Regions from separate parts of the Aeromicrobium sp. S22 genome, predicted to be linked through region 1. Evidence: riboswitches for the same ligand, from Rfam matches in the RefSeq annotation. Region 1 holds a riboswitch; the other holds the start of a gene.
The links. A riboswitch is a leader RNA that binds a small molecule or an ion and turns the genes downstream of it on or off. The one in region 1 is predicted to bind cyclic di-AMP.
Positions count from the first base shown of each region.

Region 2: linked by a shared signal. The riboswitch ahead of GEV27_RS05315 (C40 family peptidase) and the one ahead of GEV27_RS11730 (C40 family peptidase) in region 1 are both predicted to bind cyclic di-AMP.

Region 1 covers NZ_WJWV01000002.1:644,517-651,405, reverse strand. Annotated here, with positions in the region: gene trpD (anthranilate phosphoribosyltransferase) at 1-128, shown strand, start outside; gene GEV27_RS11745 (Lrp/AsnC family transcriptional regulator) at 195-470, opposite strand; gene GEV27_RS11740 (DEDD exonuclease domain-containing protein) at 511-2,214, opposite strand; gene GEV27_RS11735 (hypothetical protein) at 2,349-2,582, shown strand; cyclic di-AMP (ydaO/yuaA leader) riboswitch at 2,680-2,837, shown strand; gene GEV27_RS11730 (C40 family peptidase) at 2,851-3,846, shown strand; gene GEV27_RS11725 (hypothetical protein) at 3,854-5,104, shown strand; gene GEV27_RS11720 (long-chain fatty acid--CoA ligase) at 5,071-6,798, opposite strand.
Region 2 covers NZ_WJWV01000001.1:1,072,261-1,079,149, reverse strand. Annotated here, with positions in the region: gene GEV27_RS05330 (Na+/H+ antiporter) at 1-1,819, opposite strand, end outside; gene ggt (gamma-glutamyltransferase) at 1,921-3,750, shown strand; gene GEV27_RS05320 (4-hydroxy-3-methylbut-2-enyl diphosphate reductase) at 3,871-4,866, opposite strand; cyclic di-AMP (ydaO/yuaA leader) riboswitch at 4,989-5,164, shown strand; gene GEV27_RS05315 (C40 family peptidase) at 5,167-5,676, shown strand; gene xseA (exodeoxyribonuclease VII large subunit) at 5,703-6,889, shown strand, end outside.

The DNA of each region.
Region 1 (6,889 bases):
CAGGCGCGCTGGTCGAGCGGATCGCGGCCGGGGTCGAGCGGGCGCGGGAGTCGATCGACTCCGGCGCGGCGGCGCAGACCCTCCGCCAGTGGTCCGTCGTCACCCAGGAGCTCGCGCCCCCTCGCTGACGCACGGGAGGCGCGCGTCAGCGGACGGGAGGCGCGCGTCGGCGGACGGGAGGCGCGCGTCAGCGGTCAGAGGCCGATGCTGAAGGCGTCCTCGAGGTCGTGCTGGCTGTACGCGCGGTAGGCGATCTGGGTCTGGGTCGAGACGACGCCGGCGACCTTGTTGAGCCGGTCGGCGACGACCGCCGCCACGTCGTCGATCTGGCGCACCCGCACCATCGCGACGAGGTCGAGCTCGCCGGTCACCGAGTAGACCTCGCTGACGCCGTCGATGTCGGCGATCTGCTCGGCGATGTCGCTGAGCCGCGAGACCTCGGCCTGGATGAAGACGATGGCGGTGATCATGGTGCCAGCGTATGCCCCTCGGGTCGCTCGCCGTGCAGCGTCAGCCCGGCTGCTGCAGCTCCTGCCACGAGGCGCTGGCCTGCTCGAACGGGGTGAGGTGCCGGGCCGCGCTCTCGCGCGGGGTCTGCCAGGCGCCCCGCACCATCCGCAGCCCGGGCGAGTCGAGCCAACGACGCACGGTCTCGGTCTCCTCGACCGTCGCGGCCGGGGCAGGACCGTGGCCGACGACGACAGTCTCGGCGGTGGCCAGCAGGGCGTCGGTCCAGCCCGCGGGGTGCACCCCGTGAGGCAGGATGCCCGCTCCCGCGAGGCGTCCGTGGCGGATCACGTGCACCTCCCAGCCCTGGGGGTGCGGACCGGCCGCGACGATCTCCTCGATCGAGGTGAGCTCTCGCAGCTGTTGGGTGCGCACGACCGCCCGCAGGAACGCCGTCAGGCGGTCGCGCCACACCGCGGCGTCCTCGAACCGCTCGGTGCGGGCGAGGTCGAGCATGCGTGAGCGGATGGCGGCGACGAGGTCCGCAGGGTCGCCCGTCATGGCGAGGCGGACCCGCTCGACCTCCGCGGCGTACTCCGCGGGGTCGGCCGAGCCGTCGCACGGTGACAGGCAGTGGCCCATCTCCGCGAGCGCGCAGGGGGAGGAGCGGGACTTCGCCGCGAGCCGTGGGGTGCACTGGCGGATGCGGAACGAGTCGTGCAGCGCGGTCAGGGCACTCTCGGCGGCCGCCCGGTTGCGGAACGGGCCGATGTAGTCGGCGTCGTCGTCGAGGATCGCGCGCACGATCGAGAGGCGGGGCCACGGCTCGCGGGTCAGCTTGAGCCAGCTCAGCCGGTCGGGGAACTTCGAGCGGCGGTTGTAGGGCGGGCGGTGCTTGCCGATCAGGCGCAGCTCGCGGACCTGCGCCTCCAGCGGTGTCGCGCACACGATGCCCTCGATGCGCTGCGCGAGCATGACCATCTCGCCCATGCGGGTGCGGGTCTCGGCCTTGGTGAAGTAGGAGCGGGTGCGGGTGCGCAGGTTGCGGGACGTGCCGACGTAGAGGATGTCGTCGGCCGCGTCGCGGAAGAGGTAGACGCCGGGAGCCTCGGGCATGTGGTCGGCGAGGTGCCGCTTGCGACGCTGCTCGGGCTTGACCTTCGCGGTGTACGTCGACACCTCCTCCAGCGTCGTGACCCCGAGGGGACCGAGCCGTTCGAAGAGGGCGTGCATGACGTCGACGGTCGCGCGGGCGTCGGACAGCGCGCGGTGGTTGGGCGTGGTCGAGGCCGAGAACGCCGCGGCGAGGGTCGACAGCTTGCAGTTGGGCACCTCCTCGCGGGTCAGCACGCGACGGGCCAGCGTCGCGGTGTCGAGCGTCTCGAAGCCCGGCCACGGGATCGCGAGCGCCGAGCTGAAGTGCTTCAGGAAGCCGACGTCGAACGGGGCGTTGTGGGCGACCAGCACCGTGCCGCGGGCGAACTCCAGGAAGCTCGGCAGCACCTCGGCGATGCGGGGTGCGTCGATGACCATCTGGTTGGTGATGCCGGTCAGCACCGTGATGTACGCCGGGATGACCTCGTCGGGGTTGACCAGGCTCTGGAACTCCCCGAGCACCTCCCCGCCGCGCACCTTGACCGCGCCGACCTCGGTGATCTTGGATCCCTTGGCGGCCGATCCGCCTGTCGTCTCCAGGTCGACGACACAGAACGTGACGTCTGCGAGATGACGGCCCAGCTCGTCGAACGTTCCTTGCACGGCTTCCACGTCGCACAGGCTAGGTGCGGGCTCGGACAAAGTGCGCCCGTGCCCGTGGTCTGCGGCGTTTCTGTCGGCGGACGCCCCTAGCGTCGTCGACAAGCCCCACGGTTCGGGGCCGCCACTTGCTCAGGAGGTCCGGAATGCACGAGTCACACCCCACCGACTCGGTGGTCGTCGACTGCGATCGTTGTCTCGTCCGCAGCCCCAGCGCGTGCGGCGACTGCGTGGTCACCTTCCTGCTCGGGGCACCGCCGGCCGGCATCGAGATCGACGCCGCCGAGATGTCGGCCCTCGAGGTCCTGTCCGATGCGGGGCTGACCCCGCCGCTGCGCCTCGTGACGCCACTGGCAGGTCCCGAGACGCAGGCCGGGTGACCCCGCCGACATCTGCGCGATTGAGTTGAATTGCCCCATGCCTGCACCTACAGTGATCAACTGTGCGTCCGGTGAACGCCGTCCCTCCAGGATGGTGTCGGACGCGCCGTCGAGTCGTCGCAGCCATGGGGAAGATGTCTGAGGCGAACCGGGGAACCACGTCAGTGGGGTGAATCGGTCCGTGCGTGCACGGATCGTAGGGCAATCCGCGGCCCGAACCCGTCAGCTCACCCGGTAGACGTCGAGGATGTAGGAGTTCTGCGTGCGCATGCACACCACCGTTGTCCAGCGTCGTCGTCAGGTCCGCCGCCGGGGCATCGCCGTCGCGGCTGCCCTGACCGTCTCCGGAGCGCTGTTCGCGTTCCCGTCGGCCCAGGCCGATCCGGCCGTGACCGCCAAGGACGTCGAGAAGGCGTTCCACGAGGTCGAGCTCATCAACGAGCAGGTCAACGCCCTCGGCGAGCAGACCAAGAAGACGCAGGCCGAGATCGACGACCTCACCGACGACATCGAGCGCCAGCTCACGACGTATCGCCGCCAGAAGCAGGCGCTCGGCGATGCGATCGTCCAGCAGCAGATCGATGCGCCCCTCGGCCCGACCGCGAGCCTCCTGGGCAGTGACAACCCCGAGCAGTTCCTCGAGGGACTCGGCGCAGTCCAGGCACTCAACAGCACGCGCGCCGACGAGCTCGCGACGTTCGGTCGCACGAGCAAGCAGCTCAAGAACCGGCGCGCCCAGCTGGAGGACCGGCGCAAGACGCTGCAGGCGGCCAAGAAGGAGACGGCCGCCAAGCGTGCCAAGATCCGCACGAAGTACGAGGCGGCCAAGGCTGAGCTCAACCGCCTGGACGCTGCCGAGAAGAAGAAGATGAACACCAGCAACACCACGGTCGACCCCAAGGTCACCGCCAACCTGAAGGGCTCGGGCAAGGGCAAGCAGGCGCTGGCCTTCGCGATGGCGCAGATCGGCGACCCCTACGTCTACGGCGGCACCGGACCCGACAGCTGGGACTGCTCAGGACTCGTCATGAAGTCGTGGGCCGCGGCCGGGGTCTCGATCCCGCGAGTGGTCGGACCGCAGATCGCGGCGGGCCAGGCCGTGCCGATGGACCAGCTGCAGCCCGGCGACATCGTCGCGTATGGCGACATGTCGCACGACGGCCTCTACCTCGGAGACGGCCGCGTCGTGCACGCGCCGCGTCCGGGCAAGAGCGTCGAGATCACCTCGCTGAGCGGGTTCACCCGCGCCGCCCGGGTCGGCTGACACCCGATTGGCCGAGCGCAGCCTGCGGCCGTCGCCCAATGCGGCGGCCGCGCTGGTGCTCGTGCTCCTCGTCGGAGCGCTCGTCCTCTGGCAGCGTCCGTGGTCCGAGGGGACCGGACGCCCCGGGGTCGTGCCCATCCCCGCTGACGCCCCGGCCCGCCTGACGGCACAGCTGCGCGAGCTGTCGGCCGCGTCCACCGAGGCCGACTTCGTGGCCGCCGCGGGCGATCTCGACCGGGGACGTTCCTTCGGCCGGCGGACCTGGGCCTCCCTGCGGGCGCTCGACGCCCGGGACGTCTCGTGGCGCTACATCAGCGGGGGAGACGTCGCAGACCGCTCGAACGGCTCCGCCCGCATGGTGGCGGAGGTGTCGTGGCGGCCGGGGCCGGACTCGGGGCTCGACGGCGGCGAGCTCCATCGCGCCGCGGTGGCGTTCCGCGTGCAGCCGCAGGACGACGGTGGGCTGTCGATCGTCGACGCGGCTCCGCGGACGGGCCTCCTGCCGATCTGGCTGGCCGGTGCGGTGACGGTCGAGGAGGCACCCGGCAGCGTCGTCCTGGCCGTCGACGGGGGAGACCAGCGGCTGCCCATCGCAGACATGGTGGACACCGCGCGACAGGCCGTGGAGCGCACCGTTCCTCGTGGTCGCGACGACGTCGTGGTCGTGTCGCCGCGCACGCAGGCGCAGATGGCCGACATCGTGGGCCAGCGCGTCGCGGACGTGCGACAGATCGCTGCGGTGACGACGCGCCTCGACCGCAGCACGGGGTCGTCGGCGCCCGTGATCGTGCTGAACCCCGCGGTCTTCGCGACGATGGACCGGCGGGCCGCCCAGGTCGTGCTGAGCCACGAGGCGACGCACCAGCTCACCCGCGCGGTGGGCAGCCCGGCGCAGAGCTGGGTCGTCGAGGGCTTCGCCGACTACGTCGCGCTGCGAGACGACACCGCGCCGCTGTCGGTCAGCGCGGGGCAGATCCTGGCCCAGGTCCGGGCCGGCACGGTGCCCCGGTCCCTGCCGACCAGCGCCGACTTCGACGGGGCGAGCCACGGTCTCGGCGCGGTCTACGAGTCCGCCTGGATGATCTTCCGCCTGCTGGACCGGGACCACGGCCGTGCCGCGGTCGTCCGTTTCTACGGCTCCGTCCTGGCGGGCACGCCGGTCGACACCGCGCTGCGAGACGTCTTCGGGCTGACCGAGGACGAGCTCACCGCGCGGTGGCGGGACTACCTGACGAAGAGCGCCTCGACCGTGTCGTGAAAGTCGCGCAGGACCAGGCTGCGCTTGACCTTGAACGAGGGGGTCAGGTAGCCGTTGTCCTCGGTCCAGTCCTCCGGGAGGATCTGGAACTTGCGGATCGACTCGGCCTGCGAGACCTGCGTGTTGGCGTCGTCGATCGCCTTCTGCACCTCGGCCCGGAGGGTGGGGTCGTCCAGGCTGCCGGTCCAGGTCTCGGTGTCGATGGTCACGAGCGCGGCGACGAAGGGCTTGCCGTCGCCGACCACCAGGCACTGGCTCACCAGGGCGTGGGCGCGCACGCGATCCTCGAGCGCAGCGGGCGCGACGTTCTTGCCGCCCGCCGTGACGATGATCTCCTTCTTGCGGCCGGTGATGCGGATGTAGCCGTCCTCGTCGATCTCACCGAGGTCGCCGGTCGCGAACCAGCCGTCGGGATCGAGCGCCTCGGCGGTCGCCTCGGGGTTGCGCCAGTAGCCCTTGAACACCTGGGGACCGCGGAAGCTGAGCTCGCCGTCGTCCGCGATGCGCACCTCGGTGCCCTTGAACGGCTTGCCGACCGTGCCCAGTCGCAGATCGCTCGGGCGGTTGGCGCAGAGCGCCGCGGTCGTCTCGGTCAGGCCGTAGCCCTCGATGATCGTGACGCCGATGCCGCGGTAGAAGTGGGCCAGGCGCTCGCCGAGGGGAGCGCCGCCGGAGACGGCGAACTCGGTGCGGCCGCCGAGGGCGTCACGCAGCTTGCCGTAGACGAGGCGGTCGAACAGGGCGTGCCGGGCGCGCAGGGCGAGCCCCGGCTTGCCGGAGTCGAGAGCCCGGCTGTAGCTGATCGCGGTCTGCGCCGCACGGTCGAAGATCTTGCCCTTGCCGTCGGCGTACGCCTTGCCGCTCGCGGAGTTGAACACCTTCTCGAAGACGCGGGGCACGCCGAGCACGAACGTCGGCTGGAAGGACCCGAGGTGCGTCACGAGGTCCTTGACGTCGGCGGTGTGGCCGAGCTTGGCGCCGACGCGGATCGCGCCGACCTGGATGATGCGGGCGAACACGTGGGCCAGCGGCAGGAACAACAGCGTCGAGCTGCCCGGGACGAACATCTCGGGGAGCTCGTCGAGGACGACGCCGAGCTCGTAGCGGAAGTTGCCGTGGGTCAGCTGGCAGCCCTTGGGGCGTCCGGTCGTGCCGGAGGTGTAGATGAGGGTGGCGAGGGTGTCGCTGGTCAGGGCGGCCCGGCGCTCCTCGAGCGCGGCGTCGCTGACGTCGGTCCCGAGCGAGCGGATCGTGTCGAGACCGCCGGCGTCGATCGTCCACACGTGCTGGAGATCGGGAGCCTCCTCGGCTGCCTCCTTGACGCGGGCAGCATGACCGTCGCTCTCGACGATCGCGGCCACGGCACCGGAGTCGGACAGGATCCACGCGATCTGCGACGTCGAGGACGTCTCGTAGATCGGCACGGTCGCCGCGCCGATCCACCAGATCGCGTAGTCCGCGACCGTCCACTCGTAGCGGGTCTTGGACAGCAGGGCCACGCGGTCACCGGCGGACACGCCCGCACCGATCAGGCCCTTGGCCACCGTCGTCACGTCGCGGTGGAACTCGGCAAGGGTGATGTCGGTCCAGGTGTCGCCGTCCATCCGGGCCAGTGCTGCCTCGTCGGCGTGTTCGGGGAGGCGGTCGAGGATGTCTTCGGTGAGGTTGCCCAGATCGGGCTCAGGAGGCTGCATCACGTACGGCAGGCTACTCTCACGACCCTGGCCGAACCCAACGGGCTGCGGCCCAGGACCCATGACTCCCGGCGCGGGTGCCCACCGCCGG
Region 2 (6,889 bases), on a different contig from region 1:
CGGGGTGACCGGTCTGCTCGAAGTGGGCGGTGGCGTGCCCGTGCGAGGAGTCGCAGCACCCCACGTGGCCGCACCCCATGCAGAGCCGCAGGTGCACCCAGTCGAGGCCGTCACGCAGGCACTCCTCGCACCCCTGCGGAGTGACCGGGTCCGGCACCACGCACGCGACGGCCAGGTGCTCGCACGCCCCGTTCGGGTCGTACGTGGGACGCAGGTCGGTGTCGCGGTCCGCCGTCGTCTCGCCCTCGGACAGCCGGTCGAGGATCGACTCCTCGACGTCCAGCGCGTTCATGATGCGGGTCAGCACGGACTGGTCGACGGTGCCCAACGCACGGATCCGCAGCAGCTCCTGACGCTCGCGCCGCAGCATCTCGGCGCGCAGCCGGGAGTACTGCGCACTCGGCGTCTCGATGCCGCCCAGCCGCTCCCACACCGCGTTGGTGCGATCGGTAGCCCGCGAGCGCAGCCGGTCCATGACCGGCTCGGGCACCGTCCCCTCGACCTCCTTGTCGAGGTACTCCATGCCCGCGTCGGTCACCGCCTGGAAGATGGCCGCCTCCTGCAGGTGGTCCTCGTGCCGATCGGGCCCGGGCACCCTGAGCCGGCGCACCAGCCACGGGACGCTCAGCCCCTGGATCATCAGGGTGCCGACCGTGACGACGAACGCCATCAGCACCAGCACCTCGCGCTGCGGGGTGTCCTCGGGCAGCAGGAACACCGCAGCGAGCGTCACCACGCCGCGCATGCCGGTCCATGCCACGAGGAACGCCGACTGCGGCGTGGGCCGCTGCTCGTTCTCGGCCACGCTGGGGATGAGCCGGGGCAGGTACGTCGCGGGGAACACCCAGACCATCCGCACCACGATCACCGTGACCAGCACCGCGATGCACGACAGCGTGATCCGGGTGGCGGACAGGTCGGAGCCGCGGGCGTCGTCGACGATCGTGCGGATCTGCAGGCCGATCAGCAAGAAGACCGAGTTCTCCAGGACGTACGAGATCGTGGCCCAGTTGGTCCGCTCGAACAGCCGCGAAGCGCCGGACTGGATGATCGGCGACTTGTGACCGAGGATGATGCCCGCGACGACGACCGCGAGCACGCCCGACGGCTGGGAGTCGAGACCGGGGACGTGGATCTCCTCGGCCGGCAGGTACGCGATCCAGGGAGTCAGCAGCGACACCGCCACGTCGGTGACCTCGTCCTGGATGTGGCGGCGGATGCGGCCCACGACCATGGCCACCGCGAGACCGATCGCCACCCCGCCGACCGCCGAGACCACGAAGCCCGCACCCACTTGCCAGGCGCTGACCGACCCCGAGATCGCCGCGATCGACGTGCGCAGCGTGACGATCGCGGTCGCGTCGTTGACCAGGCTCTCGCCCTCGAGGATCGTCACGACCCGTCGCGGCAGTCCGATCCGGCGCGCGATCGCGGTCGCGGCCACGGCGTCCGGCGGCGCCACGACCGCCCCCAGCGCGAATCCCGCCGCCAACGGGATGTGGAGCAGCGCCGAGACCAGGAATCCGACGACGACCGTCGTGAAGAGCACCAGGCCGACGCTGAGCAGCGCGATGGGTCTGAGATTGGCCTCGAAGTCGATCAGCGACGTCCGGATGGCCGCGGCGTACAGCAACGGCGGGAGCAGACCCACCAGCACGATCTCCGGCGTGAGCCGATAGTCCGGGAACACCGAGATGTACGAGCCCGCGATGCCGACCACGATCAAGACCAAGGGGGCGGACAGTCCGTACTTGCCGGCGAGCGCGCTCACCGCGACGACGGTGGCCAGCAATGTCACGAGGGTGAAGGCAGTGTCCACCTCGACATTGTCTCAGCCGGCAACGATCTCCGCGGGCTCGCGCGGTCGGCCCGGCAGTCGTACGGTGTGAGGACGTCACCACTTCCGGGGGGAAGCCAACCATGACCGTTCTCGTACGTCGTAGCCGTCCGATCGTCGCCGTCGCCGCTGCCGCGGCCGTGGGGGCCGCCCTGGTGGGCGTCGCCCCGCAGGACGCCGGCGCGACACCGTCCGCGCCCTCGTCGGACGCCACCGCGTACGGCCGAGGGGGCGCCGTCAGCTCGGTCGACGCCAATGTCAGCCGCATCGGTGTCGAGGTGCTGCGCAAGGGCGGCAACGCCGCCGACGCGGCCGTCGCGATGGCATCCGCGCTCGGCGTCGCCGAGCCGTACAGCGCGGGCATCGGCGGAGGCGGCTACTTCGTCTACTACGACGCCAAGCGCAAGAAGGTCAGCACGATCGACGGGCGCGAGACCGCACCGGCGGGCATCAAGCCCGACGCGTTCGTCGACCCCGCGACGGGCAAGCCCTACACGTTCACGCCCGACCTCGTGTCGTCCGGCGTGGCCGTCGGCGTCCCCGGGACGGTCGCGACGTGGAAGTCCGCCCTCGACCGCTTCGGCACCCGCTCCCTCGCCCGCACGCTGGCGCCCTCGATCGAGCTCGCTCGCAAGGGCTTCGTCGTCGACGACACCTTCCGCAACCAGACCCTGGACAACAAGACCCGGTTCGCGGCCTTCCCCGACACGGCCGAGCTGTTCCTGCCCGGCGGGGACGCGCCCAAGGTCGGCACCCGGTTCCGCAACCCCGACCTGGCCCGCACGCTGTCCCGCATCGCGAGCCGGGGACCCGACGCGTTCTACCGGGGCACGCTGGCCGCCGAGATCGCGGACGTCGTGCGGCACCCGCGCAAGGACCCCGCCTCCGCACTGCCCGCACCCGCCGGCTCGATGACGACCCGGGACCTCGCGACGTACCGGGTCAGGAAGCAGGACCCGACCAAGGTCTCCTACCGCGGCCTGTCGGTCTACGGCATGGCGCCGTCCTCGTCGGGCGGCACCTCGGTGGGCGAGGCGCTCAACATCCTGGAGAACCACCGCCTCGGTGGAGGGACGCGCACCGCCCGCAGCCTGCACCTGTATCTCGAGGCGTCCGCGCGGGCGTTCGCCGACCGCAACGCGTACGTCGGAGATCCAGCGTTCGTCGACGTGCCGACCCGGACGCTGCTGAGCCAGCGCTTCGCCGACTCGCGCGACTGCACGATCGACCCGACCCAGGCCGCGCCGAAGCCGGTCGCGGCGGGCTCGCTGGACGGCAGGGGCTGCGCGACGCGGGCGGCCGCGGAGAAGCCCGACACCGAGAACGTCTCGACCACCCACCTGTCGGTCGTGGACCGCTGGGGCAATGCGGCGGCCTACACGCTCACGATCGAGCAGACCGGTGGCTCGGCGATGACGGTGCCGGGGCGCGGCTTCCTGCTCAACAACGAGCTGACCGACTTCACCGCGGCGTACGACCCGAAGGACCCCAACCGCATCGCCCCCGGCAAGCGTCCGCGCTCCTCGATGGCGCCGACGATCGTGCTCAAGGACGGCAAGGTGAAGTACGTCGTCGGCTCACCCGGCGGCGCCACGATCATCACCACAGTCCTGCAGATCCTGCTCAACCGGATCGACCTGGGCATGACCCTGCCCCAGGCCGTCGCGGCCCCGCGTGCGTCCCAGCGCAACGCCGCCACGACCCCCGCCGAGCCGGAGTTCATCGCGGCCTACGAGGACGCGCTCGCACCGTACGGGCAGCGGCTCGTGCCGTCGGGCGACCAGTTCACGTCCGCTGCGGAGATCGGCGCCGCGGCGACGATCGAGGTGGACAGGAGCGGCCGTTTCATCGCGGCCGCCGAGCCCAAGCGCCGAGGGGGCGGCAGCGCCCAGGTCGTACGCCCCGGGCGGTAGCTAGCCCCAGCCCCAGCCCGCCCCCAGCCCACATTTGCGGGGTTCTGCACTGTTTTCGCCCGCGAAAGCGTGCAGGACTCCGCAAATCTGGGCTGGTGGGCTGGTGGGCTGGGGGGCTGGCTACTTGTAGGGGACGCCTGCGGCCTTCATGTCCTTGCGGAGCTCGGGCGGCAGGGCGAAGATCAGGCTCTCGTCGGCGGTGCGCACGGCGTCGGCGTCCGGGTGGCCGTGATCGGCGAGATAGCCCAGCACCTCCTGCACGAGATCGTCCGGCACGGACGCTCCCGAGGTCACGCCGACCGTCTGGACGCCGTCGAGCCAGGCCTCGTCGATCTCGGAGATGTCGTCGATGCGGTAGGACGCCTTCGCACCGGCCTCCAGCGCGACCTCGACGAGACGCACCGAGTTGGAGGAGTTGGCCGAGCCGACCACGATCACCAGATCGGCGTTCTTGGCGATCTCCTTGACCGCGACCTGCCGGTTCTGCGTGGCGTAGCAGATGTCGTCGGACGGCGGATCCTCCAGCTGCGGGAACTTCGCACGCAGCCGGCTGACCGTCTCCATCGTCTCGTCGACGCTGAGAGTGGTCTGCGAGAGCCACGACAGGCGGGTGCCGGGCGGGAACTCGATGTGGTCGACGTCGTCGGGGGTCTGCACGAGCGTGATGTGCTCGGGAGCCTCGCCCGCGGTGCCCTCGACCTCCTCGTGACCCTCGTGGCCGATCAGCAGGATCTGGTAGCCGTCGCTCGCGAACCGCCTGGCCTCGTGGTGCACCTTGGTGACCAGCGGGCAGGTCGCGTCGATCGTCTTGAGCTGACGCTCGGCCGCCTCGGCGTGGACCATGGGCGAGACGCCGTGCGCGGAGAACACGACCGTGGCTCCCTCGGGCACCTCGTCGAGCTCCTCGACGAAGATCGCGCCACGGGCCGCGAGGTTGTTGACCACGTGCTTGTTGTGCACGATCTGCTTGCGCACGTAGACCGGCGCACCGTAGAGGTCCAGTGCCTTCTCGACCGTGATGACCGCGCGATCGACGCCCGCGCAGTAGCCACGGGGATCGGCGAGCAGCACGCTGCCACCGACCGGGGGCATGCCAAGGGAGACCTGGGAAGACATGCCTTCATCCTAGGTGACACGCAATGCGCCCGGGCCCGACGCGATGGTCCTCACACCTCATTCGGGGCGCACGAGGTTGATTCGGCCTGTAATGTCGGTCCGGTTGCCTCCACCGGGGCGGCACTGCGTACGCGCCGAGGCCCGTCACGTCCGCAGGAGTCAACACACGAGACGGGCATGGAAGACCCAGCACGACGGCTCCCACCGGAGCCTTGGGGTTAATCGGTATCGATCCGACAGGCATCCTTCGCGCCTGAACCCGACAGGTCATCTTTCACAGGCGTGCACGAAGGAACCCCTATGCGCACGTACACACGTGTCCTCGCGACCCTGTTCACCGCCCTCGTCGTCGTCCTGACCGGCCTGACGGGCACCGCAAACGCCAAGACCACCACCACGACCCGCGCAGACACCGTCCTCAAGCAGGCGGCCAAGCTCAAGGGCAAGCCCTACAAGTGGGGCGGCGCCGGCCCCCGCGCCTTCGACTGCTCGGGCTACGTCCAGTACGTCTACAAGAAGGCCGGCAAGAAGATCGGCCGCACGTCCGGCGCCCAGCTCAAGGGCAAGCGGATCGCCAAGGGCAAGAAGAAGCCCGGCGACATCCTCGTGTTCCGCCGCGGCGGCAGCGCGTACCACTCGGCCATCTACGCCGGCGGCGGCAAGATGTGGGAGGCCCAGCGCACCGGCGTCCCGGTCGGCAAGCACAAGATCTGGTCGCAGGGCTACGTCGTGGTCCGCCCCGGCGGCGGTCTCAAGATGACCAGCACCAACAAGGCCGTCAAGACGACCATCGCCGGCACGCACGGCTAGTCCGACCCCACCTCTAGGGTGATCGCATGGCCCTGGAGACGAGCGCGGAGACCCCTGCACCGCTGCGGCAGATCTCCCAGCTCCTGGCCGGCTACGTCGACCGCCTGGGCGCCGTGTGGATCGAGGCCGAGATCGCCTCGCTCACACGGCGCCAGGGGATGTGCTTCCTGACGCTGCGCGACCTGCAGGCCAAGGTCTCGATCGAGGCCAAGTGCCACGCGAGCGTGCTCGACGCCTCGCACGCCCCCATCACCGAGGGCTCGCGCGTCGTCGTGCACGCCAAGCCGAGCTTCTACGCCCCGCGCGGCAGCCTCGCCCTCGAGCTGCGGGAGATCAGACCCCAGGGAGAGGGCGAGCTGCTGGCCCAGCTCGAACGTCGCAAGCAGCTGCTCGCGGCCGAGGGACTGTTCGACCCGCGGCTCAAGAGGCCCCTGCCGGTCCTGCCGCGCGGCATCGGCCTGATCACGGGCAAGAACTCCGCCGCCGAGCGCGACGTCCTGCAGAACGCCCAGCTGCGCTGGCCCGACGTGCGCTTCGTGGTCCGGCACGCCCTGATGCAGGGCAACGACTCGGCGCGCGACGTGATGCGGGCGCTGGCCGAGCTGTCGGCGGACGCCTCGGTCGACCTGATCGTGATCGCCCGCGGTGGCGGCTCGATCGAGGATCTCCTCCCGTTCTCGGACGAGGGGCTGATCCGGGCGGTCCACGCCTGCACGGTCCCCGTCGTCAGCGCGATCGGCCACGAGCCGGACACCCCGATCCTCGACCTGGTCGCCGACCTGCGGGCGTCCACGCCGACCGACGCCGCCAAGCGCATCGTGCCCGACGTCCGCGAAGAGCTCGCCGGGGTCGCGGCCATGCGCGAGCGGGCGCTGCTGGCCGTACGCTCGCGGGTCGATCGCGAGCAGCGCGGCCTGGCGGACCTGCGCTCGCGCCCCGTCCTCGCCCGTCCCGCGACGCTCGTCGAGGCCGAGGAGGTCCGGCTCCACGACGTCCGTGACCGCGCCCGTCGCTCACTCGGGCACCGCCTGGACCGTGCCGGCGACGAGATCGGCCACCACCTGGCCCGGGTGCGAGGGCTGTCCCCGCTCGCCACCCTCCAGCGGGGCTACGCAGTGGCGCAGCTCGCCGACGGCGCGGTGATCACGTCGATCCAGCAGGTCCCCGACGGCACCGAGCTCACGGTCCGTGTCGCCGACGGCACGATCCGCGC